DNA from 2 places in the Saccharococcus thermophilus genome. Region 2 is predicted to be linked to the other one. Evidence: riboswitches for the same ligand, from Rfam matches in the RefSeq annotation. Region 2 holds a riboswitch; the other holds the start of a gene.

Region 1 (10,996 bases), 1.9 Mb from region 2:
TATAACTTTTTCTATTTCTCTTTCTACAAGCTGTTCGTTTTCGTGTGGGCTGCCGAAGAAAATATCCAGCTGAAGGCAGGCGATTTTGAATGTCATTCGTATTCACCTCGAAAAAATTTACTTTACATTTTGATTTTTACGATATATGATGTTGCACTAGAATTTCAAGAAATTTTTGAGAAGGTGTTTAGCATGACAAAACAATTTCCGTTATCCGACCTGTTAGAAGGGCTTCCAAAGCAGTTTTTCGCCTCATTAGTCGCGAAAGTGGCCAAAAAAATTCGAGAAGGATACGATGTTATCAATTTAGGGCAAGGAAATCCGGATCAGCCGACACCGCCGCATATCGTCGAAGCGATGCAAAAGGCGGTGGCAAACCCGAAATATCACAAATATTCGCCATTTCAAGGGTATTCTTTTTTGAAACAGGCGGTTGCCGTGTTTTATGAACGGGAATACGGCGTGACCGTTGACCCGGAAAAAGAAGTCGCCATTTTGTTCGGCGGCAAAGCGGGGCTTGTCGAGATTCCGCAATGCCTCGTGAATCCTGGCGATATCGTGCTCGTTCCTGACCCTGGGTATCCTGACTATTGGTCAGGGATTGCGCTGGCGCGTGCAGAAATGGTGATGATGCCATTGCGCGCCGAACATGAATTTTTGCCTGATTATAGTGAAATTCCCCGCCATATTGCAGAAAAAGCCAAACTTATGTTTTTAAATTATCCAAATAATCCGACCGGGGCAATTGCTTCGCAGGAATTTTTCGAGGAAACGGTGTCGTTTGCCGCCAAGCACGGGATTTGCGTCATCCATGATTTTGCGTATGGAGCGATTGGTTTTGATGGAAAAAAACCGGTTAGCTTTCTTCAGGCGGAAGGGGCAAAAGACATCGGCGTGGAAATTTATACGTTTTCGAAAACGTATAATATGGCGGGCTGGCGCGTCGCATTTGCCGTCGGCAATGAAAGCGTGATTGCGGCGATTAATTTGCTTCAGGACCATTTATACGTCAGCCTGTTTGGCGCGGTTCAAGAAGCGGCAGCAACCGCCCTTCTTTCCTCGCAGCGCTGCGTCGAAGAGCTTGTCGCCTTGTATGAATCGCGGCGTAATACGCTTATAGCGGCATTGCGGCAAATCGGCTGGGATGTTGCGCCGCCAAAAGGCTCGTTTTTCGCGTGGCTGCCGGTGCCGCGCGGCTGGACGTCGGAACGTTTTGCCGATTATTTACTAGAAAAAGCGCATGTGGCTGTCGCACCGGGAATCGGATTTGGCGAGCATGGGGAAGGTTATGTGCGCGTAGGCTTATTGACGAGCGAAGCCCGTTTGCAAGAAGCAGCGGAGCGGATTGGCAAGCTCTGTCTTTTCGAAAATGAAAAAAATGATTGACAACGTCAAAAAATACTGTCATAATTCAAATTAAATTTGCGAGCGCGAATTATTTGAAAAGTGAATATAATATTGCGAGCATTCTTATCAAGAGCAGGCGGAGGGACAAGCCCAATGAAGCCCGGCAACCGGCTTGGCGGTGATCGCGAAGCACGGTGCTAATTCTTGCAGCGGTAACGCTGAGAGATAAGAAGAGTGTCCATTTCCATGCCTCTTCTTATGAAGAGGCTTTTTTGATGAAGAGAAAGAGGGATGATCATGAGCCAAATCATTGCCACATACGTTATTCACGATGAGAAAGACATAAAGAAAAAAGCAGAAGGCATCGCCCTTGGCTTAACGGTCGGCACGTGGACCAACCTGCCTCTGCTGGAACAAGAGCAGCTGCGCAAACATAAAGGGGAAGTCGTCCATATACAAGAGCTGGAAGAAAGCGAACGGGTCAATCAGTATTTTGGCAAACGGTTGAAGCGAGCGATCGTGCAAATCGCCTATCCAACCGTTAACTTCAGTGCCGACATCCCGGCGCTTTTGACAACGGTGTTTGGCAAGCTGTCTTTAGATGGAGAAGTAAGATTGCTAGATATAACGTTCCCTGATGAATGGAAAAGACAGTTTCCGGGGCCGCGCTTCGGCATCGATGGGATTCGCCAAAAAGTCCATGTATATGACCGCCCGCTTCTCATGAGCATTTTTAAAGGCATTATTGGCCGCGATATCGCGTATTTAACCGAACAGCTGAAGCAGCAGGCGCTTGGCGGAGTAGATCTTGTCAAGGATGATGAAATTGTATTTGACAGCGACTCGCTGTCGTTTGAAAAACGGATTACGGCAGGAAAAGCGGCGCTCAACGAAGTGTACGAACAGACGGGAAAACGGGCGTTATATGCCGTCAATTTAACTGGCAAAACGTTCGAATTGAAAGAAAAGGCAAAGCGCGCGGTGGAGCTGGGCGCCGATGTATTGCTGTTTAACGTCTTTGCTTACGGGTTGGACGTATTGCAAGGATTGCGCGAGGATGAAGAGATTACCATTCCGATTATGGCTCATCCGGCATTCAGCGGCGCGCTTACCCCGTCGGAATTTTACGGTGTTAAAGCGTCCTTGTTGCTTGGCAAGCTGCTTCGTCTTGCCGGTGCCGACTTTGTCCTGTTTCCATCGCCGTATGGAAGCGTTGCGCTCGATAAGGAAGAAGCGCTTGGCATCGCCAAAGTATTAACGGATGAGAACGATCCGTTGAAACAGGCGTTTCCGGTGCCATCGGCAGGCATTCACCCAGGTCTCGTGCCGCTTCTGTTCCGCGATTTTGGCGTCAATAGCGTCGTCAATGCCGGCGGCGGCATCCATGGCCATCCGGACGGGGCGGCCGGCGGCGGCAAAGCGTTCCGCGCTGCTATCGATGCAGCGCTTGCCGGAAGATCTTTACACGAGGCAGCCCGTGAAAATGAAGCGTTGCAAAAAGCGATCGACTTATGGGGCGCAGTAGAGGTGACATCATGACCAAACGAGTGATCTTTTGTGATTTTGACGGAACGATTACGGACAATGACAACATTATCGCGATTATGAAGCAGTTTGCGCCGCCCGAGTGGGAATCGTTAAAAGACGATATATTGGCGCAGCGCATCTCCGTGCAGGAAGGAGTGGGGAAAATGTTTTCCCTGCTCCCATCGAGCCGGAAGGAGGAAATCACGGATTTCATTTTGCAGACTGCCCGCCTTCGCGATGGGTTTCGCGAATTTGTCGCATTTACGAAAGAGCACGACATTCCGCTTTATATTGTCAGCGGTGGCATCGACTTTTTTGTCTATCCGCTGTTAGAAGGGCTGGTCGACAAAGAGCGCATCTTTTGCAACGGCTCTGATTTCAGCGGCGAGACGATCCGAATCACATGGCCGCATGCGTGTGATGACCAGTGTCAAAACGGCTGCGGCTGCTGCAAGCCGTCTTTGCTGAGAAAACTGGCGGTGCCGGATGCATTTCACATCGTGATCGGCGATTCGATTACGGATTTGGAAGTGGCGAAACGGGCTGACCACGTCCTCGCCCGCGACTTCCTGCTGCAAAAGTGTCAAGAGCTCGGTCTTCCGCACACGCCGTTTACAACGTTTTTCGATGTCATTCATTTTTTGCAGACGATGGAGGTAAACGTATGAGCATCGTTGTGAAAAAATGGAGGGAGCTGGCCGAAGTCAAAGCAGAGCTGGCGGCGCGCGATTGGTTTTTCGCTACGAGCGGCAACTTGTCCATCAAGGTGACGGAGGATCCGCTTACTTTCCTCGTCACCGCAAGCGGCAAGGACAAACGCAAGCAAACAGAGGAAGATTTTTTGCTTGTCGACGCTTTTGGAAAGCCGATCGAGGATACAAATTTAAAGCCGTCCGCGGAAACGCTGCTGCACGTGGAAATTTACAATCGGACAAATGCCGGTTGCTGCCTCCACGTCCATACGATCGACAATAATATTATTTCCGAGCTGTACGGGGATAAAGGAGAGGTCGCGTTTTCTGGGCAGGAAATCATTAAAGCGTTCGGGCTGTGGGAAGAAGATGCGCCGGTCCGCATCCCAATTATTCCAAATTACGCGCACATTCCGGCGCTGGCTAAAGAATTCGCCAAGCATGTCAACGGAGATGCTGGCGCGGTGTTGATCCGCAACCACGGCATTACCGTATGGGGGCGGGACGCGTTTGAGGCAAAGAAGTTTTTAGAAGCGTGGGAGTTTTTATTCAGCTGGCACGTCAAGTGTCTGCTGCTGAAGCAGGCCGCTGTGCTGCCGGTTGATTAAACCATAAAATTGATAGGGGGAAATTCCAATGGCAGTAATCAAAGTGAGAAAAACAGGAGAAGTGATTGAAGGGGATGAAAATGTCCGCAGCTTTTTAAACAAACAAGGTGTGTTGTATGAGCATTGGGACATTAACAAACTGCCGGAACATTTGCGCGACAAATATGTATTGACCGACGAAGAAAAAGAGGAAATTTTGGCGACGTTTAAAGAAGAAATTGAAGATTTAGCGGCGAGAAGAGGCTACAAAACGTGGGATATCGTCGCCTTATCGGATGCGACGCCAAATTTGGATGAACTGTTGAAAAAGTTTGAACAAGTGCACATTCATACGGAAGACGAAGTGCGCGCTATTACTGCTGGCCATGGCATTTTTATCATCAAAGGAGACAGCGAAACCGGCTATTTTGATGTCGAACTTGAAGCAGGCGATGTCATTTCCGTGCCGGAAGGTAACCCGCATTATTTCACCTTAATGGACGACCGCCAAGTCGTCGCTGTCCGCCTGTTTATCGACCCGTCCGGCTGGGTCGCCCATCCGTATGAAGAAAAAGAAGAAGTAGGCCAATAATGGCGATAACCCCCTGTCTCCTTCGGGCAGGGGGTTGTTTTATAAATATATGCCGATGATAAACGAATAGGTGGATGTCCGCTCCTTTCTGCCTCCCTCCTTGGTATTCCAGAAACTATTCTTTATAATAATAAACCGCATCGCTCCTGCGGAAAAATCGCCAAATGACGAGTATGACGTCGCCCATGTTGCTTGAAAAAACATTTGCGCCGTATCAAATAGTTAAAGTATAATGCAAGTAAGAAAGCGGTGTTTTGCGAGTTTATAAATTTAGCGACAAAAGGGTTTGATTGTGAATGGAGAAGGAGAAGGACATTAAACAATCATTAAAATTGTTTATCGTTTTATCAAGAGCATATCGGTCTGTCAGTGACCAAGTGAATAAATCGATTCAATCGTTCGGCGTCAATCCAACCGAATTTGCCGTGTTAGAGCTGCTTTACCATAAAGGGGATCAGCCGCTGCAGCAAATCGGGGAGAAAATTTTGCTCGCGAGCGGAAGCATTACCTATGTGGTCGATAAGCTCGAAAATAAAGGATTGATTGTACGAAGGGCATGCGAGAAAGACCGCCGCGTCACGTATGCTTCGATCACGGAAAAGGGAAGAACGTTTATCGAAAAGGTTTTTCCGGAGCATGCGCAGACGATTCACGAAATCGTTTCCGGCTTAACTGCCGAGGAAAAGGAACAGGCTATTTCGTTATTGAAAAAATTGGGATACGGAGCAAAAAAGGAATAGTTTGCGATCGTCGAACATAAGTGGCTGCCATAAGCAGCCACTTATTTTTTTAAAAAATGGATAATCTATAAAAGGAGGAGGTGCTGATGATGATTCCTATTGGAGTATCGAATCGCCATATTCATTTATCGAATGAGCATCTAGCGCAATTGTTTGGCGAAGGTGCGGAATTAACGTTGCTGAAGCCATTGTCGCAACCAGGGCAGTTTGCTGCCAATGAAACGGTGACCGTCGAAGGGCCGAAAGGAAAAATCGAAAATGTCCGCGTGTTAGGCCCTGTCCGTTCGATGACACAGCTGGAAATTTCCAAGACGGACAGTTTTAAGCTAGGGGTGCAGCCACCTATTCGCCTTTCCGGAGACATTGAAGGAACTCCTGGGATTACGATCCATGGTCCAAAAGGGACGGTGACCGTTGATAAAGGCGTGATTATTGCCAAGCGCCATATCCATATGACTCCAAAAGATGCGGAAACGTTCGGAGTAAAAGACAAACAAGTCGTAAAAGTGAAAACAGAAGGGGAGCGCGCCTTAATTTTCGATGAGGTCATCGTCCGCGTCAGTGAAAACTTCGCGCTCGATATGCATATTGATACAGACGAAGCGAACGCGGCAGGGCTGAAGACAGGCGATTACGTCGAGTTAATTCCATAAATATCTATCGCAACAAGAGCCCTGATTACGGGGACTCTTGTTTTATGCCAAATATTGTTCAAACCACCCAACAATAGGATAGAGCCGCTCAGAGAGAAGAGCCAGCGGGCCGCTGCGGGACAAATTATGGCTCCGTTTCCCGCTTCAAATGTTTCGGCACGATGTTCGATCGGGCAGCGGTAATCTTTTTCGCTATGGAGAATCAATAATGGAGTTGGAATGCTGTATTGTAACATGATCGTAAAAAATGTTAATTTTTATCCTTTTCTTAAACTTTGTCAACCTTTATTTTTAAGTAATATATAGCAGAGATATATATTAATAGAAAAATAGTATTTAATACCCATGAAAGATGTTTTTTTACAATCCTAGTTTTCGTCAGGGATCAGCCTGGATTTTTTTCCTGAAAAAAATCTTTTTTTCAGGAACGAATGGTAAACAAATCCAATTTCCATATTTATACAGAAATATTACAAAAAACTCGTGTTATGATGTATGTGCAAGCAAGGTTGAGATTGGAGGAGGAGAAACCATGAACAAAAAAGTCGTATTTTCACTTGCTGCATCTTTAGCGATTTTAGGAGCATCTTTTACAGCGAATACAGCGAAAACGGAAGCGGCTGGGCCTGCTCCATGTCCAGCGATGAAAAACTATGAAGTTAACTATACTGTCTATCCATCTAGCATTCAAGATATCGAAAAATGGTTGCAGTTTATTTTAGATCAAACAGGAAATGCGGAAGTGGCAAAACTGGTGCAGCAAAAGCCAGCCACAACTACTGTCCAAACACCATCAGCGAATGTACATGCTCCTGTAAGCAAGCCAGCAGTGCAGGCGCCTGCACCAAGTCAAACCCAAAAAGTAAATAATGAAGCAGGATTAAATGCTTATGAACAACAAGTAGTAGATTTAACGAACAAAGAAAGAGCGAAATATGGTTTGCCGTCTTTAAAGGTCGATTTAGCGTTAAGCAAGGTGGCCCGTGAAAAATCAAGAGACATGGCCGTGAACCATTATTTCTCCCATAACAGTCCGACATATGGCTCTCCGTTTGACATGATGAAAAAATTCGGCATTTCTTATACAGCCGCTGGAGAAAATATTGCAATGGGACAACGGACTCCGCAAGAAGTAGTGGCAGCTTGGATGAATAGCGAAGGCCATCGGGCAAATATTTTGAACAGAAACTACACTCATATCGGAGTAGGTTTTGAAGAAAACGGGTACATCTGGACACAACAATTTATCAGAAAATAAGGACCAACGTTTCTGCGCCACACCACTAAGGAAGGCATTAGTGGTGTGGTTTTTTCGTGCGCCCGGCATGGGGTTAGTCTATAGGGTGAAAGTCGCGAGCTGCGAAGGCAGAAGTAGCAGTTAGCTCAAAGGTGTCCGTGGTGACGCGAAAGCTGATGTTGCGGGCGGCAAACTTTCGGTCCATGTGCCAATGGAAGAGTGGAAACTCCCAAGAAGAGTCCGAAAACTGCAAAGTTTAGGAGTGCCAAGCAGATGGCATATGAATGGGGAAACACTCAGAAGAAATATTTGGAGAGTAGCCGCTAGTCCCATCTTGCATAAAGCCCTTGGAAACTCTTATTGGGAGCGCCAAGGGCTGAAGAGTCTTCGTCAACGGACGTCAGACTTAATGGAACCGCTGTATACCGAACGGTACGTACGGTGGTGTGAGAGAACGAGGGTTAGTTCCCTTCTCTTACTAGATTGACAAATATTGTTCAAACCACCCGACAATATGATGGAGCCGTTCAAGGCGAAGAGTCGGCGGACCGCTGCGGGAAAGATCATGGTTTGCTTCTGGGAAGCGGACGAGCTTCGTTTCCCGTTTTAAATGTTTCAGCGCGATAAACAGCTGTTCTGCTTGTTCGATCGGGCAGCGGTAATCCTTTTCGCTATGGAGAATCAATAATGGAGTTTGAATGTTCTTTACATATTTCAGCGGAGAATGATGCCAAAGCCGTTCCGGATCTTCCCACACATTGCAGCCGACTTCCCATTCTGTGAAGAAATAACCGATGTCACTTACGCCGTAAAAGCTGAGCCAGTTCGAAATCGAGCGCTGCGTTACTGCTGCTTTAAAGCGGTCCGTATGTCCGACGATCCAGTTTGTCATAAATCCGCCGTAGCTTCCGCCAGTAACGCCAAGGCGCGTTTCATCGATAAAATCAAAATGTTCGAGCACATAATCGACACCGCTCATAATGTCTTCATAGTCCATCCCGCCATAATCGCCGCGCACCGCGTTGACAAACGTTTGGCCGTAGCCGTGGCTACCGCGCGGATTTGTAAACAGCACCGCATATCCTTTGCCCGCGAGCACCTGCATTTCATGGAAAAAAGTAAAACCGTACATCGCGTGTGGACCGCCGTGAATTTCGACGATGAGCGGCACTTTTTGTCCTTGTTCGAGATGAGGGGGCTTCATCAGCCAGCCCTGAATGGTCCAGCCATCACGGGATGGATAGGTGAATGCCTCCGGTTCGGAAAGGTCAATCTCGTCTTCCAACTCCTTATTCACATTTGTCAGTTTGTTTCGTTTTCCATCGTGAAGAGAAACGGTATATAAGTCACCGATACAGGTTGGTTTGCTAATTGCCGCAATCGCTATATGTTGATGCGGGTGAATCGTTAATCCATACAGATGGAAATCGCCGACTACAGATGGTGTAATTGTTCCGTCCAATGCTACATGATAAAGGTTGACGCGCCCTCGTTCGGAAGCAAGAAAATACATACCGTTTCCTTCTTTATCCCAAATGAGTCCAGGACTTGGCGCATCGGAATGCATGTCACCTACCATCGCATCACCGACATGCATATCCCAATCGGCGGTAAGCGCCCGTTTTTCTCCGCCAGCGAGATCAAAAATCCAAACTCGATTTAACGTAGCGGCTAAATATTCGAGCTCATGCCCAATCGCCGCAAGCGTTTTTCCGTCCGGAGACCAAGACAGCGAAGTGAAAAAACCTTTTCCATCGGTGATTTTTGTCGTTTTTCCGCTGTCGATATCAAGGAGAAATATATCGCGCGTAAACGTAAAATCAGGCTCATCGCTTCGATTGGCGATAAATGCGACTGTTTTGCTGTCAGGGGATATGGCAAATGAGCCGATTTCGTCATCGCCGTCTGTCAGAGCTTGAATCTCGCCTGTTTCTACATTGATGCGAATGAGTACATCTTGTTTATCATCGCGAAATCCCGCTGCATCGGATTTGTATTGTAGCCGATCTACGATAAGCGGTGTCAGTTTGCGTTTTTCTTTCTCTTTTTTGTTTTGCTCCTCGCGCTCTTCTAGCGTTTCTTCCTTGCCAAGAGAAGTGAGTGCTACGAGAAACCGCCCATCCGGCGACCAGCACGGATGGCGCACTCCGTTTTTTAATGCGGTTAACTGGCGCGCTTCCCCGCCATCTGTCGGAAGAAGCCAAATTTGTGTTTTGTCGGAGCGGTTGGAAAGAAACGCGATCGTTTTTCCATCCGGGGACCAACGCGGGAAAGCGTCTTTTCCTTTTCCAAACGTCCATTGTTTTACTTTGCCATCCGCTAATGTCAAGAGAAAAAGATGAGAGCGATATTCCTGCTCGTCATCAATCGTTTTTTGTACAAAGATAACTTTCTCGCCATCTGGGGAGAATTGAGGGTCGCTCACAAAGCGGATGCGAAACAAATCTTCTGAGGTGATGCCGCGCAATTTTTTCTTTGCATTCTGTAAATTCATCCAACCCACTTCCTTCATTAAAAATTTTTCTATAGTATTTCGATAAATGAATTACCTTTCCCTCTAAAACTTGGTAAAATAACGGCAATGATCATGTCACGACGAAAGGGGGGAGATGGCGAAATTGCTATTGATGTCAGCTGGCTTTTATAGTGAACGAATGAAAACAGCGTTTATCCGCTTATGCGATCAGAACTTTGACAAGATGAAAACGGCTATTATCACAACTGCTGCTGAACAAAAATCAAACAATCGCTTTGCTAGAAAGGCGAAAGAAGATTTTCAGTCGATGGGGATTCAGCCCGTTGATTTTATCGATGTGGAGGCAATGGTGATTGATGGGGAGGAAAAGAGAAAAATATAAAAACGAACGTCCGCGGCTTTCGGACGTTCGTTTTCGTTATGCCGACATTTTTTGTTTTTCTGCTGTTTGCTGTGCCGCTTTTTTCACTAGCGGGTAGAAGAAAATGCCGCTTAAAAGCAGGACAACCCCAAGCATAAACGTTTTGATATCGGCGGTGCCGGCGATGATGACCCAGACGGAATAAATGGTAGCCAGAGCGGCAACGATTCCATCGATCATGCGGCCCTGTGCCGCACCCTTGTATGTTTCGCCGGTCAGCGTCAGCTTTAATTGGAAGACAGAAGCGATAAAATATGGGACGAGATACGCTAATGTCGCGATGTAAATGACAAAGTCAAACGCCGCTGACATCGAGTTGGAAACCGTCGAAAAAATAAAGATTTGCGCCAATCCATTCGAAAGAACTAAAGAAAAGCTTGGTACTTTCTTTTTGTTTTCCTTTAAAAATGCTGGAATAAACAAACCTTGTTTTGCCGCCTGATACGGTACTTCGGCGCTTAACAGCACCCAGCCAAGTGTCGAGCCGAGCAAGCTGATTAAGCCGAGTCCCGCAAGAACGTAGCCGCCGCTTGGGCCTAAAATCGCAACAATCGCATCAACAAGCGGTTTTTCCGAATGAATGAGTTCTTTTTGCGGCAATACTCCCATGACAAGCACACTAATGCCGATATAAATTGCAAGGGCAATCAACAAGCCAAGGATTGTTGCGCGTTTGACATCGGCTTGTTTGCGCGCGCGCGATGCAAACACAATCGCCGATTCG
Region 2 (20,376 bases):
GCTGTTGCTTGGTCAAACGAATGAAGAGTTAAAAGAAAAAGTAAAAGCATGGGTGTTATATTCTCATGTGGCAAAATCGATGCCGGCTCTTGTGAAACATTGGAATGAGCTTTACCCAGAGGCAAAGGAACAAATGAAGCAGCTCATCGCTGAAATCAAAAAATTGAATGATGAAGCGCGTGCGAATGCGAAAAAGCCATGATGACTGTGATCATGGCTTTTTTGCTGCAAAAGGGAAAGCGAGTATTACTGAACGGTATTTTGATATGGGAATTGATTGGTGTATCCTTGGAATTGCTGATATGATTGTTGCAATTTTTGTTGGTCCGCCGCTTCAAGTTTGTACCAGCCTTTTTTAAACATTAAATTGTAAAGTTCACGTTGGCAATTTTGGGTTTCTGTAAAAATGTTCAGCATGTCTTGATATAATTGTTGATGGCTTGCCTCGTGCAAAAATACACTATAAGCCGATGTCATATATTTTTCTGTTGTTAACATATCGTTAAGAAAGTCGCGATCATTCATTTGCGGTGTTTTTGGTATTTGCGTTTCTGGATTTTGAATTTGGTTTTGGTTCATGATCATTCCTCCCTATTGTTATTGCAATGGCGTTTTAGGCTGGTTTGGATTTGGTTGTAGGTGGCTTAAAATTTTTTGATAATGACGCTGGTGCATTTGTCCTGCTTTTTCCAACGCAGCTATGACTTCTTTATCTTGGCATTGCGATGCAAAAAAATGTGCTTTTTTCATCGCAAGCAAATTCCACGACAGCATATCCGTGAAATAAAGCGCATCTTTTGTTGAAACCATTTGCGGCGGTTGCGGCATGGCCGTTTGTTGTTGTTGCATGTTCATTTGTTGTTGCATACATCATGCTCCTTTCCAGATTGAATATTTCAATTGTAGATTGTTCATTTTGTGGAAAACTATACACAGCGAGAATTTTGTCGAAAAAAGATATTCAACAATAAGAAAACATGTTACAATGAAAATATGAATGCGTTTACGGAATAAGGGGGTACAATGATGGAGCAGTTGATGCGCGACTTTTTTTTGTTTTTATCGAAAAATAAGACATTAACCAAATTAGCGAAAAAATATGGATTGCGCTTTGGTGCCTCCCGATTTGTTGCAGGGGAAACGATCGAACAGGCTGTCAAAGTGATTAAACAATTAAATAAAAAAGGACTTGCTGTTACGGTCGATTATTTAGGCGAATTCGTAGATAACGAAAAAGAAGCGAACGAAATGGCGAACCATTGCATCGAAGCGATCCAAGCGATCGGTAGAGAAAAGCTGAATTCGCAATTATCGTTAAAAATGACATCGATGGGTCTCGATATTTCCGATGACCTTGTGATGAAAAACATGCGCCGCATTTTAGAGACGGCGAAAGAACATGGTGTGTTTGTGACCATTGATATGGAAGATTATTCTCGTTGCCAAAAAACGCTCGATATTTTTAAACAGCTGAAAACGGAATACGATAATGTCGGAACGGTATTGCAAGCGTACCTATACCGTACGGCGGCGGATATTGAAGATTTAAAAGATTACCATCCGAATTTGCGCCTTGTCAAAGGAGCATATAAAGAATCGCCGGAAGTGGCGTTTCCGGATAAAAAAGATGTCGATGAAAACTTCAAAAAAATCATTAAAATGCATTTATTAAATGGAAACTATACGGCAGTTGCCACTCATGATGATGCGATTATCGAGTATACAAAGCAACTTGTAAAAGAATATAATATTCCAAATAGCCAGTTCGAATTCCAAATGTTATACGGGATTCGTCCAGAGCGGCAAGAGCAGCTTGTGCGTGAAGGATATACGATGCGCGTTTACGTTCCGTACGGCACGGACTGGTACGGCTACTTTATGCGTCGTCTCGCCGAGCGGCCGGCTAACGTTGCCTTTGTGTTAAAAGGAATTTTCCGCAAATAGGATTCCGATAATTGCTAAAAAAGGAATAATTATAAAGTTGCGTCATTCCAACTTGTCTGAAGAGAAAGAGAAACGCATCACGGCATGTTTCAGTCCGTGATGCGTTTTTTTCGCTGTATCGAGAAGATTATTCTCCTTGCATATTATGCCGTTTATATTGCTGATTCTGGCTCGTGCGTTTGCCGCCGCCGTCCCTTTCCACCGTCGGGCCAGCGTTGCCCTTGACGCTTGCCGCGCTGATTCCGCGCTGCGAAGGATTTTTTTTCATTTTTGCCATCGTATCACCCCCTTTTTATAGCGTCACCAAAAAAAGAAGTTATGATAAATGAAAAAATTGTTAAGTTTATATATTGCGAAAATTATTAACATACTTTATATTTAATATAGAAATATTTTCATGGCGTATTTTTTTTCACAATAAAATGAATGATGATTCATTCAATATGGGTAAGGGGGAAGAGGAATGGTGAAACGCATTCGACGCGCCGCGGTGCTCGGATCCGGCGTGATGGGCTCAGGAATCGCGGCCCATTTGGCGAACGTAGGCATACCGACATTGCTTCTTGATATTGTGCCGCGTGAGTTGACGAAGGAAGAGGAAGCGAAAGGTTTAACGCTTGAACATAAAGAAGTGCGCAACCGTCTTGTCAATCAGGCGCTGCAAAAACTGTTGAAACAAAAGCCGGCTCCGCTTATGTCCAAGGCGAATTTGTCGCTGATTGAAGCCGGCAACTTCGAAGACGATTTCCACCGGCTCGCCGAAGTAGACTGGATTATCGAAGTCGTTGTCGAAAATTTAGACATTAAAAAAAGCGTGTTTGCAAGAGTGGATGAAGTAAGAAAACCGGGAACGATCGTCAGCTCGAACACTTCCGGCATTTCCATTGAGGAGATGGCGGAAGGACGTTCGGAAGACTTTAAAAAGCACTTTTTAGGAACGCATTTCTTTAACCCGCCGCGTTATTTGAAATTGTTAGAAATTATTCCGACAAAAGATACCGATCCACAAGTCGTTTCTTACATGAAGACATTTGGCGAAGAAGTGCTCGGCAAAGGCGTGGTCATGGCGAAAGATACGCCAAACTTCATTGCCAACCGTATCGGCACCTACGGCTTATTAGTCACGGTCAGAGAAATGATGAAAGGCGGATATAGCGTCGGGGAAGTGGATTCGATTACCGGACCGCTGATCGGCCGACCAAAAAGCGCAACGTTCCGTACGCTCGATGTCGTTGGCTTGGATACGTTTATCCATGTTGCCAACAACGTTTTTGAAAAAGTTGAGGGGGAAGAAAAAGAAGCGTTCCGCGTTCCGGACTTTATGAAAGCGATGCTGGAAAAAGGCTGGCTTGGCAGTAAATCCGGACAAGGCTTTTTTGTCAAACAAGGAAAAGAGATTTACGAGCTGAATTATGAAACGCTGGAGTATGAACCACGGAAAAAATTAACGACTCCAGCGGTGGAAATGAGCAAGCAAGCAAAAGGTCTTGCCAACAAGTTGAAAGCGCTTGTATATGCCGATGACCGCGCTGGAACGTTCCTTTGGAACATTACAGCCCCAGCTCTGCTTTACTCGGCGAAATTGCTCGGTGAAATTGCCGATGACATCGTAGCCATCGACCGGGCGATGAAATGGGGATTCGGCTGGGAGCTTGGACCATTTGAAATGTGGGACGCGATTGGCGTTGAGCAATCGGTTCGCAAAATGCAAGCCGAAGGCATGGAAATTCCTTCATGGGTAACTGATATGCTTGCCAACGGATTTACATCTTTTTATAAATCGGAAAAAGGGCAAGTGTTCTATTACGATCGAGGAGAGTATAAACCTATTGAAGAGAATCCGAAAGTCATTCATATTAAGCGCATAAAAGAGCAAAAAGGCGTCATTAAGAAAAACAGCGGCGCCAGCTTGATCGATCTTGGCGATGACGTCGCCTTATTAGAGTTCCATTCGCCAAATAACGCAATCGGCACGGATATCGTACAAATGATTAATTACGCGTTGGAAGAAGTGGACCGTAATTATAAAGGGCTTGTCATCGGCAACCAAGGAAAAAATTTCTGTGTCGGCGCTAATCTCGCGATGATGCTGATGGAAGCGCAAGATGAGAACTACTTTGAACTTGAGTTTGCTGTCCGTCAGTTCCAGCAAGCGATGATGAACATTAAATACAGCCCGAAGCCAGTTGTGGCGGCGCCGTTTGCGATGACACTCGGCGGCGGTACGGAAGTATGCCTTGCCACCACGCACATTCAAGCGGCAGCGGAAACGTATATGGGGCTGGTGGAAGTCGGTGTCGGTCTCATCCCGGGCGGCGGCGGAAATAAAGAGCTGTATATTAAGCATTTAAACAGCCTGCCAAACGGCGTCGATTTTGATCTGCAAAAAATCGCCAATAAAGTATTTGAAACGATTGCGATGGCAAAAGTATCCGGATCAGCTGCGGAGGCGCGCGAACTAAACTTTTTAAATCAGCGCGATGGCATTACGATGAACAGCGACCATTTGATTTATGAAGCAAAACAAGCGGTCATTTCCTTGTATGATCAAGGCTATCGCCCGCCGGTGCGCAAAAAAGTGCCGGTCGTCGGAGAAACAGGATATGCGGCTCTGCTCTTAGGAGCACAATCGATGTTCCATTCCGGCTATATTAGCGAGCATGATTTAAAAATCGCGAAAAAACTCGCCTATGTCATTGCCGGCGGCAAAGTTCCGTACGGAACGGAAGTAGACGAACAATACTTGCTCGATCTAGAGCGGGAAGCGTTTTTAAGCTTGATCGGCGAGCCGAAAACACAAGCGAGAATGCAGCATATGCTTGTGAAAGGAAAACCGCTCCGCAACTAATGCAGGGGACCTGGAAATAAACGCTGGAGAAAAACAGGGGGGAAGATCGTGAGAGAAGCGGTGATTGTAGCTGGAGCGCGCACACCGGTCGGAAAGGCGAAAAAAGGAACGCTTGCCCATGTACGGCCGGATGATTTAGGAGCGCTTGTTGTGAAAGAAACGTTGAAACGCGCAGGAAATTATGAAGGAAATATCGATGACTTAATTATTGGCTGCGCGATGCCGGAAGCGGAGCAAGGTTTGAACATTGCGCGGAACATCGGGGCGCTTGCCGGGCTTCCATACACGGTTCCGGCGATTACGATTAATCGTTATTGTTCTTCTGGACTGCAAGCAATCGCGTATGCGGCAGAGCGCATCATGCTTGGCCATTCCGACACGGTGATCGCCGGCGGCGTCGAATCGATGAGCTTGGTGCCGATGATGGGGCACGTCATTCGTCCAAACGCCAAGCTGGCTGAAGAAGCGCCGGAATACTACATGTCGATGGGACATACGGCAGAGCAAGTCGCGATGAAATACGGCGTCAGCCGCGAAGACCAGGATGCGTTTGCGGTGCGCAGCCATCAACGTGCGGCCAAAGCGATTCGTGAAGGTAAGTTTAAAGAGGAAATTGTTCCCGTCGAAGTGACGGTGCGCAAAATTGAAAACAGCAAACTAGTCGAGAAGACGATTCTTTTTGAGGAGGACGAAGGAGTCCGTCCAGACACGAATATGGAAACACTAGCCAAGCTTCGTCCGGCATTTTCCATTAATGGAACGGTAACGGCCGGAAATGCGTCGCAAATGAGCGATGGCGCGGCGGCGGTGATGGTGATGGACCGCGAAAAAGCAGAATCGCTCGGCTTAAAACCACTGGGGAAATTCCGTTCGTTTGCCGTTGCCGGAGTGCCGCCGGAAGTAATGGGAATCGGTCCGGTGGCAGCGATTCCGAAAGCGCTGAAACTAGCTGGCCTGGAGCTTTCCGACATCGGATTAATCGAGCTGAACGAAGCGTTTGCTTCGCAATCGATTCAAGTCATTCGTGAACTTGGATTGGATGAAGACAAAGTCAACGTCAACGGCGGAGCGATTGCACTAGGCCATCCGCTCGGCTGCACGGGAGCGAAACTGACATTGTCGCTACTTTATGAAATGCGCCGTCGCAACGTGCAATTTGGCATTGTGACGATGTGTATTGGCGGCGGTATGGGAGCAGCGGGAGTATTTGAATTAATCTAATCGAATCTAGCGGGCGGCGTAGTTCGCCGCCTGACCATATAAATCTAAGGGGAGGAGTACAAAAATGGCAAAAACGTTGGAAAACGCGATTAAAGGTGGCAGCTTCCTTGTCGAAGATATTCCTTGCGAACGCGTGTTTACACCGGAGGATTTTACCGACGAGCATAAAATGATTGCGAAAACGACGGAAGATTACGTCGTCAATGAGGTGCTTCCGCAACTTGAACATTTAGAAAATCATGAATTTGACCGCTCTGTAAAATTATTAAGAAAAGCGGGCGAGCTCGGATTGCTTAGCGCCGATATTCCGGAAGAGTACGGCGGATTAGGGTTGGATAAAATCAGCTCCGCGTTAATTGGGGAAAAAATGGCGCGCGCTGGCGGTTTCTCGATTTCCCACGGCGCCCATGTCGGAATCGGGTCGCTTCCAATCGTTCTGTTCGGAACGGAAGAACAAAAGAAAAAATACTTGCCGGCGCTTGCGACAGGTGAAAAAATCGCCGCCTATGCGCTGACAGAACCTGGTTCTGGTTCCGACGCATTAGGAGCAAAAACGACGGCGAAATTAAACGCTGAGGGCACTCATTATATTTTAAACGGGGAAAAACAATGGATTACGAACGCGGGATTTGCGGATATCTTTGTCGTGTATGCGAAAGTAGACGGCGAACATTTCTCCGCATTCATCGTGGAACGTGACTTCCCGGGCGTATCGACTGGTGCGGAAGAAAAGAAAATGGGAATTAAAAGCTCGTCGACACGGACGCTGATTTTGCAAGATGTTCCTGTTCCGAAAGAAAACTTGCTTGGCGAAGTCGGCAAGGGACATGTGATTGCGTTTAACATTCTCAATATCGGACGTTATAAACTTGGCGTCGGCGCGGTTGGCGGCGCGAAGCGAGCGCTCGAAATTACGCTTCAATACGCAAATCAGCGCCAGCAATTTAAACGGCCAATTTCGCAATTTACGTTAACGCAAGAAAAATTCGCGACGATGGCTTCCCGCTTGTATGCGACCGAAAGTTCTGTTTATCGTACAGTTGGCCTATTTGATGAACGGATGAGTCTTTTGGACGAAGAAAAAGCAAAAGACGGGAAGGAAATCGCCAAATCGATTGCCGAATATGCGATTGAATGTTCGCTGAATAAATTCTTTGCGACGGAAACATTGGATTATATCGTGGACGAAGGCGTACAAATCCACGGCGGCTACGGATTTATGCAAGAATATGAAATTGAACGCGCATATCGCGATTCCCGCATTAACCGCATTTTTGAAGGGACAAATGAAATCAACCGTCTGCTCGTTCCGGGAATGTATTTGAAAAAAGCGATGAAAGGCGAGTTGCCGCTTTTGCAAAAAGCCAAGCAGCTGCAAGAAGAATTAATGATGCTCGCGCCAGAAGAAATCGGCGACGGCGTGCTTGAACAAGAAAAATATTTAGTGCGCAACGCGAAAAAAATTGCGCTCATGGTGGCAGGATTGGCAGCGCAAAAATTTGGTCCGAAGCTCGAAGAAGAGCAAGAAATTTTAGTCAATATTGCGGATATCGTTGCCAATATTTATGCGATGGAATCGGCGTTGCTTCGCACGGAAAAAGCGATCAAAAACTCTGGCGAAGAGAAAAACAAACAAAAAATCCTTTATACGCAAATCTTCTGCCAAGAAGCGTTTAATGAAATCGAAGCGCATGCAAAAGAAACGCTCATTGCTGTGGAAGAAGGCGACGCCTTGCGCATGATGCTGGCGGCTTTGCGGAAGTTGACACGCTACATTCCAATCAACATCATTGCGAAAAAACGTGAAGCCGCAGCCGCGCTCATTGAAGCAGAACGTTATATTGTGTAATAATGGAAAGTACCAGGCCTTGTCCTGGTACTTTGTTTATAAAGGATGGGTGAAGATGGCGTTAACGTTTTATTGGTATCCAAAATGCAACACGTGCCGAAAAGCAAAAAAATGGCTTGACGAACATGGAATAGACGTACGAGCAGTGCATATCGTCGAAAATCCTCCGACAAAATCAGAATTGACAGAGCTTTATCACAAAAGCGGGCTGCCGTTGAAAAAATTTTTTAATACAAGCGGTATGAAATATCGGCAGTTAGGGCTAAAAGAAAAAGTGAATACCGCTTCCGAGGAAGAGCTTCTAGAAATCCTTGCTTCTGATGGCATGCTGATCAAGCGGCCGATTTTAACCGATGGAACCCGTGTCCTCGTAGGTTTTCAAGAGGAACAATATGAAAAATTTTTCAACAAATAAGACGAATTCAGTGAGTTTTTTGGTAAAATTGGTTATGATGAAAAAGAGCATATTTTGTCAATATGGAGGGATACAAACGTGAATACGCCAAAGGAATTACGCTATTCGGAAGAGCATGAGTGGGTAAAAGTAGAAGGAGACAAAGTGCGCATCGGCATTACGGATTTTGCGCAATCGGAACTAGGAGACATCGTGTTTGTCGAACTTCCGGAAGTAGGAACGGAAATTACCGCCAACGAACCATTTGGCAGCGTAGAGTCGGTCAAAACGGTATCTGAGCTTTACGCGCCAATTAGCGGCAAAGTCGTCGAAGTGAATGAAGAATTGAACGATAACCCAGAATATGTCAATGAATCGCCGTATGAAAAAGCATGGATGATTGTCGTTGAACCGAAAGATATGAGCGAGGTCGATAATTTGCTGACAGCTGAACAATATGAGGCGATGGTAAAAGAAGGTTAAACCTTTCTGCAATGAATCATCCAAAGGATGGGCACCCTATACATAACAAGATGGATAAAGAGGGGTGCTCCTATGGCATTAGAAACGAAACAAGTCAAAGTCACCGATCGCGTGATTGGCAAAATCAATGGTGATTCTATTGAGCTATATGAGGGGAACAGGCAAATTGGTCATCTTCCTCTTTCACAAGTAAGCCATTTAATGCAATTAAAAGATGGATACGATCAGCAAAATGGACAAATTTATAAGGATATGACCGTCACCGTTGAGCCAGATCAAAAATATGTCGATTGCGACGGTGAGGCTGGTTGGTGCTAAAAGCAACGGTGTGATGCCGTTGCTTTCTTCTTGTTTTTATGAGATGTAGTTCATAAAACGGCGCTTGCCCCGCCTGTCTCTACGGCGGAAACAATGGTCGCCGTTGTCATATAAATAATAGTACAACGACATTTACAGGTGATGGTTTATGACGGAAAGCGAAAAAGTGATTATTGTTGAAGGACGCTCTGATAAACAAAAAATCGCCAATATTCTAAATGAACCGGTGGAAATTATTTGCACCAATGGGACGATTAGCGATGCCAGGCTGGAGGAGCTGATCGACGAGCTTTATTATAAAGATGTTTATATATTGGTCGATGCCGATGAGGCGGGCGAAAAATTACGCAAGCAGTTTCGCCGCGAGTTTCCGGAAGCGGAGCATATTTATATCGATCGTGCTTACCGCGAAGTGGCGGCAGCGCCAAATTGGCATGTTGCGCAAGTATTATTGCGCGCGAATTTTGATGTGCATATGAATTATTTATTGAAAAGGTGAGTAGGCAATGAAAAAAATAGAGCCGATCGAAATCGATGAGGTCATTCGCAGCGAAGAGATTGTTTGCCTTTATTTATATACGCCGATGTGCGGCACTTGCCAGCTTGCCAAACGAATGCTGGAAGTAGTCGAGGAATTGTTTCCGTTACTTCCGTTTTACCAGACGGATATTAATTATATACCGAAGCGAGCGGCTGCATGGAAAATCGAAAGTGTTCCATGCCTTCTTTTATTTCAACATGGCAATATCATTAAAAAGTGGTATGCGTTTCATTCTGTTCCTTATTTATATGAAACCATCAAAGAGATGCTGCCAAATGATTATCGAAAGAGAGACTAATGGTGAAACGCTTTTCGCACGAATTTCCTCTTCCCTCCGTGATTCTTGTTGTAAACAACCGTTATTTTGACTTCATTTGACATATTTCTTGGGAAATGACAAGAATTTTGCTTTTTCCCGGATTATTTGTCGAGATTTTTGTAAAGGATTCTTCCCGTTGGATATGGAAATAAATGAAACAGCAGAGAACTGGGGGAGAGGGGAATATGAATATGCGTGAACTAGTCAAACAGCTTGCCGAACGAATGCAAACATTAAATCATCTATTGCCGATTTTACCAGAGGAAGAACTGTACATTCGCTTTGAGTGTGAAACGGAAACAGCAGTCGTAGCGATTTCCAAACATCGAATCAGCCCAGCGGTGGAAGTAGACGAGCGGCGGGTATTAACGGTGCGCGGATCAAAAGAGGTATTGGAATCTCTATTAAACGGAAGGTTAAAATTACAGCAACAAATTCGTTTGCGGGAATTACATATTTCGGGAAGTTTTCGGCATATGTTATTGCTTGAGTCATTGCTTCACTTAGCCAAGCCATACCGTTACGTTTGCTAAATGATTGCCGGCTTGTTTTTCGGTGAAAAAGAATTGACAAGTGCAATAAACAGTGTTAAAATATTCAGAAAAATGGAACTTGTGATTGAAGTCATTGGATGAAGCGACACTAACAGGACGTTTGTCCATGAAAGCCGTGCAGAACAAGAGCGAATGTTTACACGAAGGTGTAGAAAAAACTCTCGCAAGCACGACGCATCAGCAGCTAAATGAAGAAGAACTCAAGTCATCCGGAGTGACGGAGGATTTAGTTCGCTTATCGGTCGGTATTGAAAACATCAATGACTTAATCGAAGATTTAGAGCAGGCCATTGCCGCTGCGACAGGGATTACTTCCAATATTTCCGTTTCATTATAAAAAGAAGATTGCCGAAATATGGACGTGAAAATTTTTTATTGACATGCTTCGACATAGGGTGATACAATCACACTTGTAATTCATTGAGGATTGGCAATTGAATAATGTGGTGATGTGCTCTTATCAAGAGAGGTGGAGGGATGTGCCCAATGAAACCCGGCAACCGTCAGCGCGTACGCTGAAATGGTGCCAATTCACACAAAGCGTCTGCTTTGAGAGATAAGAGACGGAATGGTAATGATTACCTTTCTGTTCTCCTCGAGCAGAAAGGTTTTCTTTTTGGAATGAGCCGCCCTGCTAAATGAAGGAAGGTGAAAATGTGCATGATTACATTGGAAGATGTGACAAAAATATATGAAGCGGCAAACGGGTCGGTCACTGCGGTCGATCATGTTTCTTTACAAATTAAGGAAGGCGAAATTTTTGGAATTATCGGATATAGCGGTGCGGGAAAAAGCTCGCTTATTCGTCTTCTTAACGGATTGGAAAAACCGACAAGCGGCAAAGTCATTGTCGCCGGACGGGATATGGCTAATATTAAAGGAAAAGAATTGCGAAAGGCTCGTCAAGAAATCGGAATGGTTTTCCAGCATTTTAATTTGCTATGGTCAAGAACCGTTCATGAAAATATCGCGTTTCCGTTGGAAATCGCCGGCATTCCGAAAGAAAAGCGGAAAAAGCGGGTTGATGAGCTCATTCAGCTTGTCGGGCTGCAAGGAAGAGAACACGCTTATCCGTCGCAGCTGAGCGGCGGGCAAAAGCAGCGTGTTGGCATCGCGCGCGCTTTAGCAAATAATCCAAAAGTGTTATTATGCGATGAAGCGACATCTGCGTTAGATCCGCAAACAACCGATTCTATTTTGGACCTTTTAGTAGATATTAATAAACGCCTAGGGTTAACGATTGTATTAATTACTCATGAGATGCATGTGATTCGCAAAATTTGCGACCGCGTCGCGGTGATGGAAAACGGAAAAATTGTCGAACAAGGCGAAGTGCTGCAAGTATTTCGGCAACCAAAACAAGCGATTACGAAACGATTTGTTCAACAAGTTATCGAACCGGAGGAAACAAAAGAAACGATTATCCATCTGCTCGATAAATACCCAAACGGAACGGTTATCCAATTGACGTTTGTCGGAGAAGCTGCCGAACAGCCGCTCATCGCCAATGTCGTTCGCCAGTTCCACGTCGATGCGAATATTTTGCAAGGGAAAATTTCGCAAACCCATCAAGGTTCTTATGGTGTCTTATTCGTTCATATGGATGGAGAGAAAGAGGAAATTGCCCGCGCGATCGATTACATTCGAAAGCAGCAAGTGGCGGTGGAGGTGATCTCGAATGCTCGCTAGCCTCTTACCGAATGTACAGTGGGATATGATTTGGGCGGCTACGGTTGAAACGCTTTATATGACAGGAATTGCTGTCGTTGCAACATTTATATTAGGTACGATTCTTGGATTGCTTTTATTTTTAACGTCAAAGGGAAACCTGTGGGAGAACCGTCTGGCAAATATGGTCATCGCGGCTCTTGTGAACATCTTTCGTTCCATCCCATTCATTATCCTAATTATTTTGTTAATCCCGTTTACGAAATTCGTTGTCGGAACGATTCTTGGCGCCAACGCCGCATTGCCGGCTTTGATTATCGGAGCAGCGCCATTTTACGCGAGAATGGTAGAAATTGCGCTCCGTGAAATTGACAAAGGCGTCATTGAAGCAGCAAAAGCGATGGGGGCATCAACGGCAACGATTATTTGGAAAGTGCTTCTTCCGGAGTCATTGCCTGCTCTTGTGTCCGGAATTACCGTAACAGCGATTGCTTTAGTGGGATATACGGCGATGGCAGGGGTTGTCGGTGCCGGCGGTCTTGGAAACTTAGCCTATTTGGAAGGATTCCAGCGCAATCATAATGATGTCACGTTTGTTGCTACCGTTTTAGTTTTAGTGATTGTCTTTGTCATTCAGTTTATCGGTGACTTTGTCACTTCCAAAATAGATAAACGATAAAAAAGGGGGAAAATCAATATGAAAAAATGGATTAGTGCCTTATTTGCGGCGGTGCTTGTGTTGGCGCTGGCAGCATGCGGAGGCAATAACAACGCCGCCAATGACAACAAAGATGGAAAATTGACGAAGCTAGTAGTTGGAGCTTCCAATGTGCCACATGCGGAAATTTTAGAAAAAGCAAAACCAATTTTAAAAGAAAAAGGCATTGACTTGAAAATTATTACTTTCCAAGATTATGTATTGCCAAACAAAGCGTTGGCGGATAAAGAAATTGACGCGAACTATTTCCAACACATTCCGTATTTAGAAGAACAGAAAAAAGAATACGGATATGATTTTGTCAACGCTGGCGGCGTCCATATTGAGCCAATCGGTATTTACTCGAAAAAATATAAAAGCTTGGATGAACTTCCAAACGGTGCAACGATCATCATGAGCAACTCGGTTGCCGACCATGGCCGCATTTTATCGATGCTGCAAGAAAAAGGATTGATTAAGTTAAAAGACGGCGTGGACAAAACGAAAGCAACGGTGAAAGATATTGTCGAGAATCCGAAACATTTAAAATTTAAAACCGATGTGGATCCGGGATTGCTGCCGCAAATTTATAAAAACGGCGAAGGCGATGCGGTGGTGATTAACGCGAACTATGCGCTAGATGCTGGTTTAGATCCTGCCAAAGACCCAATTGCTGTCGAGTCTCCGAAAAATAACCCATATGTCAATATTATTGCGGTGCGCAAAGGTGATGAAAACCGCAAAGAAATTAAAACGCTTGTCGAAGTGCTGCACTCGAAAGAAATTCAAGACTTTATTAAGAAAAAATATCATGGCGCTGTCATTCCGGCGGCACAATAAAAATAACGGAAGCGATTCGCTTCTGTTATTTCTTTTTTGGCAGCTTTTCGAGAATGGCGATCAACAGCGTAATGATTAAAGAACATTGCAGGGAAAGGACAATTCCGATAACGAAGAAATCGTCAGGTCCTCCTCCGATCAACCATGCTAATCCCCAACACACGAAAAACGTGACCATCACTATTATCATGAGGAACATGGGAATCCATTTTCCCATTGTTTTCCTCCCATTTTGTCTATATTTAAAATTCTTTGGTTTAATTCCTTTTTCTTCACGCATACTAACACCGATATAACATGGAAAGAGGTGTTGAGGAGTGAACCAGCAGCAACATACGTCGGTTGAAGCGGCTCTTCGCCATTATAAAGAGGGGATTGGTACGTTTACACAAAAACTGCCGGACATTGCTGGCAGCTTTAATGCCTTCACAGAAGCGTGCTTTAAAGAAGGTGCGTTAACGAAAAAAGAAAAACAGCTTATCGCGCTCGGAATCAGCCTCGCCACGCAAGATGAATATTGCACGATTTATCATACGAAAGGATGTTTAGACGAAGGGGCTTCGGAACAAGAAATTTTAGAAGCGTGCGGGGTAGCGGCGGCATTTGCCGGCGGCGCGGCGGTGAGCCAAGCGGTAACGCTAGTGCAGGAATGCATTCGCGAATTATCCCAAACCCATTAAAAGACTCCACATCGGAGTCTTTTTTATCTTAATTTTTAAACGCAAATAGTGTATTTTAGTATACAATAAAAGCATTGCGATAAAATTCACTATCAATATAGTGGTATGATAGTGAAAAGGTTGCCAATACTTTTCATTTGTTATAAGATTGTAATGAGAATAAAGTGAGAATGGAAGGCAAGAAAGTCAGTGGTATACTGATATATACATTTTTAGCGGAAATTGGAGGTATTCTGCATGGCAGTGTTGACAATTAAAGATCTTCACGTATCGGTAGAAGGAAAAGAAATTTTAAAAGGCGTGAATTTGGAAGTAAAAGGCGGAGAAATTCACGCAATCATGGGTCCGAACGGGACAGGAAAATCGACGTTATCGTCCGCGATTATGGGACATCCAAAGTATGAAGTAACAAAAGGAAGCATTACGTTAGACGGGCAAAACGTGTTGGAGATGGAAGTCGATGAAAGAGCGCGTGCCGGATTATTTTTGGCGATGCAATATCCAAGCGAAATTAGCGGGGTAACGAACGCCGACTTCCTTCGCGCCGCTATTAATGCCCGCCTTGGCGAAGGCAATGAAATTTCGTTAATGAAATTTATCCGCAAGCTGGATGAAAAAATGGCATTCCTGGAAATGAATCCAGATATGGCGCATCGTTATTTGAACGAAGGATTCTCGGGCGGGGAGAAAAAACGCAACGAAATTCTCCAATTAATGATGCTGGAGCCGAAAATCGCGATTTTGGACGAGATTGACTCCGGCCTTGACATTGACGCGTTGAAAATCGTTGCCAAAGGCATTAATGAAATGCGCAGCAGCGAATTTGGCTGTCTGATCATTACGCACTATCAACGTTTATTAAACTATATTACTCCTGATTATGTGCATGTGATGATGCAAGGACGCATTGTAAAATCCGGAGGTCCAGAACTAGCGCAACGTCTTGAAGCGGAAGGATACGACTGGATTAAAAAAGAACTTGGCATTGAAGACGAAACGGTTGAGCAAGAAGCGTAAGCGTTAGGAGGACGTGTTATGACGACAGAAACAAAAATACCATTCGATCAACAATATGTGCGCGCATTTTCTAGCGAGCGCGGCGAACCGGACTGGCTGTTGCAGCTTCGCTTACAAGCTCTTGCCAAAGCAGAAGCGCTCCCGCTGCCGAAACCGGACAAAACGAAAATCGACAAATGGAATTTTACCCAATTTGCCAACCATGTTGTTGAAAGTGCGCCATATGCTTCGTTAGACGAACTGCCTGAGCCGGTAAAAGCGCTGATTGAAGCAGGAGAGGAAACGAAAAACTTATATGTGCAGCGTGACCATACACCTGCGTATCTATCTTTATCGGAGGACTTGAAAGCGAAAGGAGTTATTTTCACCGATATTTTCACCGCGGCGCGCGAACATGGAGAGCTATTGCAAAAATATTTGATGAAAGACGGCGTCAAAGTAGACGAACATCGTCTAACAGCATTGCACGCGGCGCTGTTAAATGGGGGCGTGTTTGTCTACGTGCCGAAAAACGTCGAGGTTGATGTTCCGCTTCAAGCGGTGTATATTCAAGAAAACGATGATATCGCCTTGTTTAATCATGTCATTGTCGTTGCGGAAGATAATAGCCGCGTCGTTTATGTGGAAAACTATATTTCCACGAAAGAAACAAGCAAAGCGGTTGTCAATATTGTCGCTGAAGTGTTTGCCAATACAAATGCGCGCGTGTTTTTTGCCGCTGTTGATAATTTGGCAAAAGGGGTCACAACGTATGTCAATCGTCGCGGCATTGCCGCGCGTGATGGGCGCATTGAATGGGCGCTCGGTTTAATGAACGATGGGGATACTGTTTCCGAAAACGTCACCCGCTTAATTGGCGACGGTTCGTTTGGCGATACAAAAACCGTTGTTGTCGGCCGTGGCGAGCAAGTGCAAAACTTTACAACCAGTGTTGTTCATTATGGAAAACATACGGAAGGCTACATTTTAAAACACGGCGTGGTAAGAGACAGCGCGACATCGATCTTTAACGGCATCGGCAAAATTGAGCATGGCGCTTCGAAATCGAACGCCCAACAAGAATCGCGCGTCTTGATGCTAAGCGAAAAAGCGCGCGGTGATGCCAACCCGATTTTATTGATCGATGAAGATGATGTGATGGCAGGCCATGCGGCATCAGTCGGCAGAGTGGATCCAATACAGTTATACTATTTAATGAGCCGCGGCATTCCAAGACATGAGGCAGAACGTCTGATTATTCATGGATTTTTAGCTCCCGTTGTAGAAGCGATCCCGATTGAAAGCGTGAAAAAACAATTGATTGAAGTTATTGAAAGGAAAGTTCAATCATGAATGCGAAAGAAATCCGGAAGCTATTTCCTATTTTAAATCAGGAAGTCAACGGCAAGCCGCTCGTATACCTTGATAATGCAGCGACATCGCAAAAACCGCTCCCTGTCATTGAAGCGTTGGACCAATATTATCGCCAATATAATTCGAATGTCCATCGCGGCGTGCATACGCTTGGCACGAAGGCGACAGATGCGTATGAAGGGGCGCGGGAAAAAGTGCGGCGATTTATTAACGCTAAGTCTACCCAGGAAGTGATCTTTACAAGAGGGACGACAGCGGCGTTAAATATCGTTGCCGCCAGCTATGGCCGCGCCAATTTGCAGGAAGGCGATGAAATTGTCATCACGTATATGGAACACCATAGCAACTTGATTCCATGGCAGCAAGTTGCGAAACAGACAGGGGCCAAATTAAAATACATCCCACTGCAAGCGGATGGAACTATCGATATGAAAGATGTGGAAGCAACGGTGACCGCAAACACGAAAATCGTTGCCGTTGCCCACGTGTCTAACGTCTTAGGAACGATTAATCCAATCAAAGACATTGCGCGAATCGCCCATCAACATGGGGCGGTTGTTGTGGTCGACGCCGCGCAAAGCGCTCCGCATATGAAAATTGACGTTCAAGATCTTGATTGTGATTTTCTGGCGTTTTCTGGGCATAAGATGTGCGGTCCGACCGGAATTGGCGTATTATATGGTAAAAGAGATTTATTAGAGCGGATGGAGCCGGTAGAATTTGGCGGAGAAATGATTGATTTTGTTGAGCTGTATGATTCAACATGGAAAGAACTCCCTTGGAAATTTGAAGGTGGGACTCCAATTATTGCTGGAGCGATCGGCTTAGGCGCGGCGATTGATTTTCTCGAAGATATCGGACTCGATCACATCGCTGCCTATGAGCATGAACTGGCGCAATATGCGTTAGAGCAATTGTCCGCGGTTAAAGGACTTACGATTTACGGCCCGAAACAACGCGGCGGATTAGTTACATTTAATATAGATGGCGTTCATCCGCACGATGTAGCAACGGTTCTTGATGCGGAAGGCATCGCCGTCCGGGCCGGCCACCATTGCGCGCAGCCGTTAATGAAATGGCTGAACGTAACCGCGACAGCGCGGGCAAGTTTTTATCTCTATAATACAAAAGAAGAAATTGATCAGCTTGCTGCTGCATTACAGAAAGCGAAGGAGTATTTTGGCTATGTCTTCTAATAATCCTTTAGATCAACTTTATCGCCAAGTCATTATGGATCATTATAAAAATCCGAGAAATCGTGGTGTCCTAGAAGGAAACAGCGTCGATATCAATATGAATAACCCGACCTGCGGTGACCGCATTCATTTAACGATGAAAGTGGAAGATGGGAAAATCGCTGATGTAAAGTTTGAAGGCGAAGGATGTTCGATTTCGATGTCATCGGCATCGATGATGACGCAGGCGATTAAAGGAAAAACAGTGGAAGAAGCGTTAAAGCTAGCCCATATCTTTTCGGATATGATGCAGGGAAAAGAATATGACGATTCGGTCGATTTAGGCGATATTGAAGCGTTGCAAGGCGTTTCGAAGTTTCCGGCCCGCATTAAATGCGCTACGTTAGCATGGAAGGCAATGGAAAAAGGTTTGCATCAACATTAATGGTAAGGAGAAAAAAGGAGGGTGAACCGCATGGCGAAGAAAGCACCAGAAATCGGCGAATATAAGTATGGGTTCGTCGATAAAGACGTATCGGTATTCCGCGCGCAGCGCGGGTTGACACGGGAAGTGGTTGAAGAAATTTCCCGTATGAAAAACGAGCCGCAATGGATGCTGGAATTTCGCTTAAGGGCGTTAGATATTTTCTATAGCAAACCAATGCCGCAATGGGGCGGCGATTTATCAAGCCTAGATTTTGACGAAATTACGTATTATGTAAAACCGACGGAAAAATCGGGCCGTTCTTGGGATGAAGTGCCGGCGGAAATTAAAGCAACATTTGATAAGCTGGGGATTCCTGAAGCCGAGCAAAAATATTTAGCCGGCGTATCGGCGCAATACGAATCCGAAGTGGTATACCACAATATGAAAGAAGATTTGGAAAAACTAGGAGTTATCTTTAAAGACACGGACTCGGCTTTAAAAGAAAACGAAGATCTTTTCCGTGAATATTTTGCTAAAGTCGTTCCTCCTACCGACAATAAATTTGCTGCGCTAAACTCGGCCGTATGGTCGGGCGGTTCGTTCATTTACGTTCCGAAAGGGGTAAAAGTGGAAACGCCGTTGCAAGCATATTTCCGTATTAACTCGGAAAATATGGGACAATTTGAGCGCACGCTGATTATCGTTGATGAAGGGGCGCACGTTCATTACGTCGAAGGATGTACGGCGCCGATTTACACAACAAACTCACTGCATAGCGCGGTCGTTGAAATTATTGTCAAAAAAGGTGCGTACTGCCGTTACACGACCATTCAAAACTGGGCAAACAACGTGTTTAACCTTGTAACGAAACGTGCGGTTTGTGAAGAAAACGCAACGATGGAATGGATCGATGGCAACATTGGTTCCAAATTAACGATGAAATATCCAGCTGTTATTTTAAAAGGAGAAGGAGCTCGCGGCTTGACCTTATCGATTGCGATTGCCGGAAGGGGGCAGCATCAAGACGCAGGGGCGAAAATGATTCACCTTGCGCCAAACACCTCGTCGACGATCGTATCGAAGTCGATTTCGAAACAAGGCGGTAAAGTGACATATCGCGGAATGGTGCACTTTGGCCGTAAAGCGTCCGGTTCGCGTTCGAACATCGAGTGCGATACGCTGATTCTTGATAACCAATCGACATCAGATACGATCCCATATAACGAAATTTTAAATGACAATATTTCTCTCGAACATGAAGCGAAAGTATCGAAAGTGTCGGAAGAGCAGCTGTTCTATCTTATGAGCCGCGGTATTTCCGAACAGGAAGCAACAGAAATGATTGTTATGGGCTTTATCGAGCCGTTTACAAGAGAGCTTCCGATGGAATATGCGGTCGAAATGAACCGGCTCATTAAGTTCGAAATGGAAGGGTCTATCGGTTAATGTCGTTTTGTAAAACCATCCATTTGCCTATGGCGAATGGGTGGTTTTCCCATTTTTTCTGCATGTATAATCCATACCAAATGGTTCTCCATTTTTTTGTCATTTGTGATATGATGATGCTAGGTGATACGTATGATTTATATAGGGTTGACAGGTTGGGGCGACCACGATAGCTTATACCCGCCTGGTCTTGCCGCGAAAGATAAACTGCAAGAATATGCCGCCTATTTTCCTACGGTAGAAGTCGACTCCTATTTTTATGCCATTCAGCCGCGGCAAAATGTCGAAAAGTGGATTCGCGAAACTCCCGATTCTTTTCGTTTTGTTGTCAAAGCGTATCAAGGAATGACCGGACATGAGCGTGGTCCGATTCCGTATTCCAATAAGGAAGAAATGTTTGCCGCGTTTTTGGATTCGATTGATCCATTTATCCAGTCGGGAAAACTGGCGATGGTATTGTTTCAATTTCCGCCATGGTTTGATTGCCGCCGCGAGCATGTCGCGTATTTGCGCTGGTGCAAGGCGCAAATGAAAGATATTCCAGCAGCGTTGGAATTTCGCCACCGCTCCTGGTTTTCCCCACGTTTTTATGCAAAGACGTT

Evidence for each region. Region 2 has a riboswitch for S-adenosylmethionine ahead of BDD39_RS03020 (methionine ABC transporter ATP-binding protein). Riboswitches for the same ligand answer to the same signal wherever they lie in the genome.
Region 1: it holds a riboswitch for S-adenosylmethionine, as region 2 does, so the genes downstream of both, mtnW (2,3-diketo-5-methylthiopentyl-1-phosphate enolase) here and BDD39_RS03020 (methionine ABC transporter ATP-binding protein) in region 2, are expected to answer to the same signal.

The regions. Positions count from the first base shown of each region.
Region 1 covers NZ_JAASRS010000001.1:2,489,560-2,500,555, reverse strand. Annotated here, with positions in the region: gene BDD39_RS12995 (carbon-nitrogen family hydrolase) at 1-96, opposite strand, end outside; gene BDD39_RS12990 (pyridoxal phosphate-dependent aminotransferase) at 193-1,386, shown strand; SAM riboswitch class I at 1,468-1,579, shown strand; gene mtnW (2,3-diketo-5-methylthiopentyl-1-phosphate enolase) at 1,645-2,886, shown strand; gene mtnX (2-hydroxy-3-keto-5-methylthiopentenyl-1-phosphate phosphatase) at 2,883-3,542, shown strand; gene BDD39_RS12975 (methylthioribulose 1-phosphate dehydratase) at 3,539-4,174, shown strand; gene BDD39_RS12970 (1,2-dihydroxy-3-keto-5-methylthiopentene dioxygenase) at 4,203-4,745, shown strand; gene BDD39_RS12965 (MarR family winged helix-turn-helix transcriptional regulator) at 5,042-5,485, shown strand; gene BDD39_RS12960 (phosphate propanoyltransferase) at 5,572-6,138, shown strand; partial or broken gene BDD39_RS16795 (alpha/beta hydrolase family protein) at 6,181-6,362, opposite strand; gene BDD39_RS12955 (CAP domain-containing protein) at 6,671-7,396, shown strand; partial or broken gene BDD39_RS16790 (group II intron reverse transcriptase/maturase) at 7,579-7,793, shown strand; gene BDD39_RS12945 (S9 family peptidase) at 7,854-9,869, opposite strand; gene BDD39_RS12940 (hypothetical protein) at 9,985-10,233, shown strand; gene BDD39_RS12935 (amino acid permease) at 10,270-10,996, opposite strand, start outside.
Region 2 covers NZ_JAASRS010000001.1:552,379-572,754, forward strand. Annotated here, with positions in the region: gene BDD39_RS02945 (DUF2573 family protein) at 1-202, shown strand, start outside; gene BDD39_RS02950 (spore coat protein) at 247-579, opposite strand; gene BDD39_RS02955 (hypothetical protein) at 598-867, opposite strand; gene BDD39_RS02960 (proline dehydrogenase family protein) at 1,027-1,944, shown strand; gene BDD39_RS02965 (YuzL family protein) at 2,072-2,221, opposite strand; gene BDD39_RS02970 (3-hydroxyacyl-CoA dehydrogenase/enoyl-CoA hydratase family protein) at 2,408-4,792, shown strand; gene BDD39_RS02975 (acetyl-CoA C-acetyltransferase) at 4,841-6,013, shown strand; gene BDD39_RS02980 (acyl-CoA dehydrogenase family protein) at 6,078-7,862, shown strand; gene BDD39_RS02985 (arsenate reductase family protein) at 7,918-8,277, shown strand; gene gcvH (glycine cleavage system protein GcvH) at 8,356-8,739, shown strand; gene BDD39_RS02995 (YusG family protein) at 8,812-9,057, shown strand; gene BDD39_RS03000 (toprim domain-containing protein) at 9,206-9,556, shown strand; gene BDD39_RS03005 (thioredoxin family protein) at 9,564-9,896, shown strand; gene BDD39_RS03010 (SCP2 sterol-binding domain-containing protein) at 10,103-10,450, shown strand; partial or broken gene BDD39_RS03015 (PLP-dependent transferase) at 10,635-10,808, shown strand; SAM riboswitch class I at 10,926-11,034, shown strand; gene BDD39_RS03020 (methionine ABC transporter ATP-binding protein) at 11,132-12,160, shown strand; gene BDD39_RS03025 (methionine ABC transporter permease) at 12,150-12,818, shown strand; gene BDD39_RS03030 (MetQ/NlpA family ABC transporter substrate-binding protein) at 12,837-13,676, shown strand; gene BDD39_RS03035 (hypothetical protein) at 13,702-13,893, opposite strand; gene BDD39_RS03040 (carboxymuconolactone decarboxylase family protein) at 13,994-14,356, shown strand; gene sufC (Fe-S cluster assembly ATPase SufC) at 14,594-15,373, shown strand; gene sufD (Fe-S cluster assembly protein SufD) at 15,392-16,705, shown strand; gene BDD39_RS03055 (cysteine desulfurase) at 16,702-17,922, shown strand; gene sufU (Fe-S cluster assembly sulfur transfer protein SufU) at 17,912-18,346, shown strand; gene sufB (Fe-S cluster assembly protein SufB) at 18,377-19,774, shown strand; gene BDD39_RS03070 (DUF72 domain-containing protein) at 19,907-20,376, shown strand, end outside.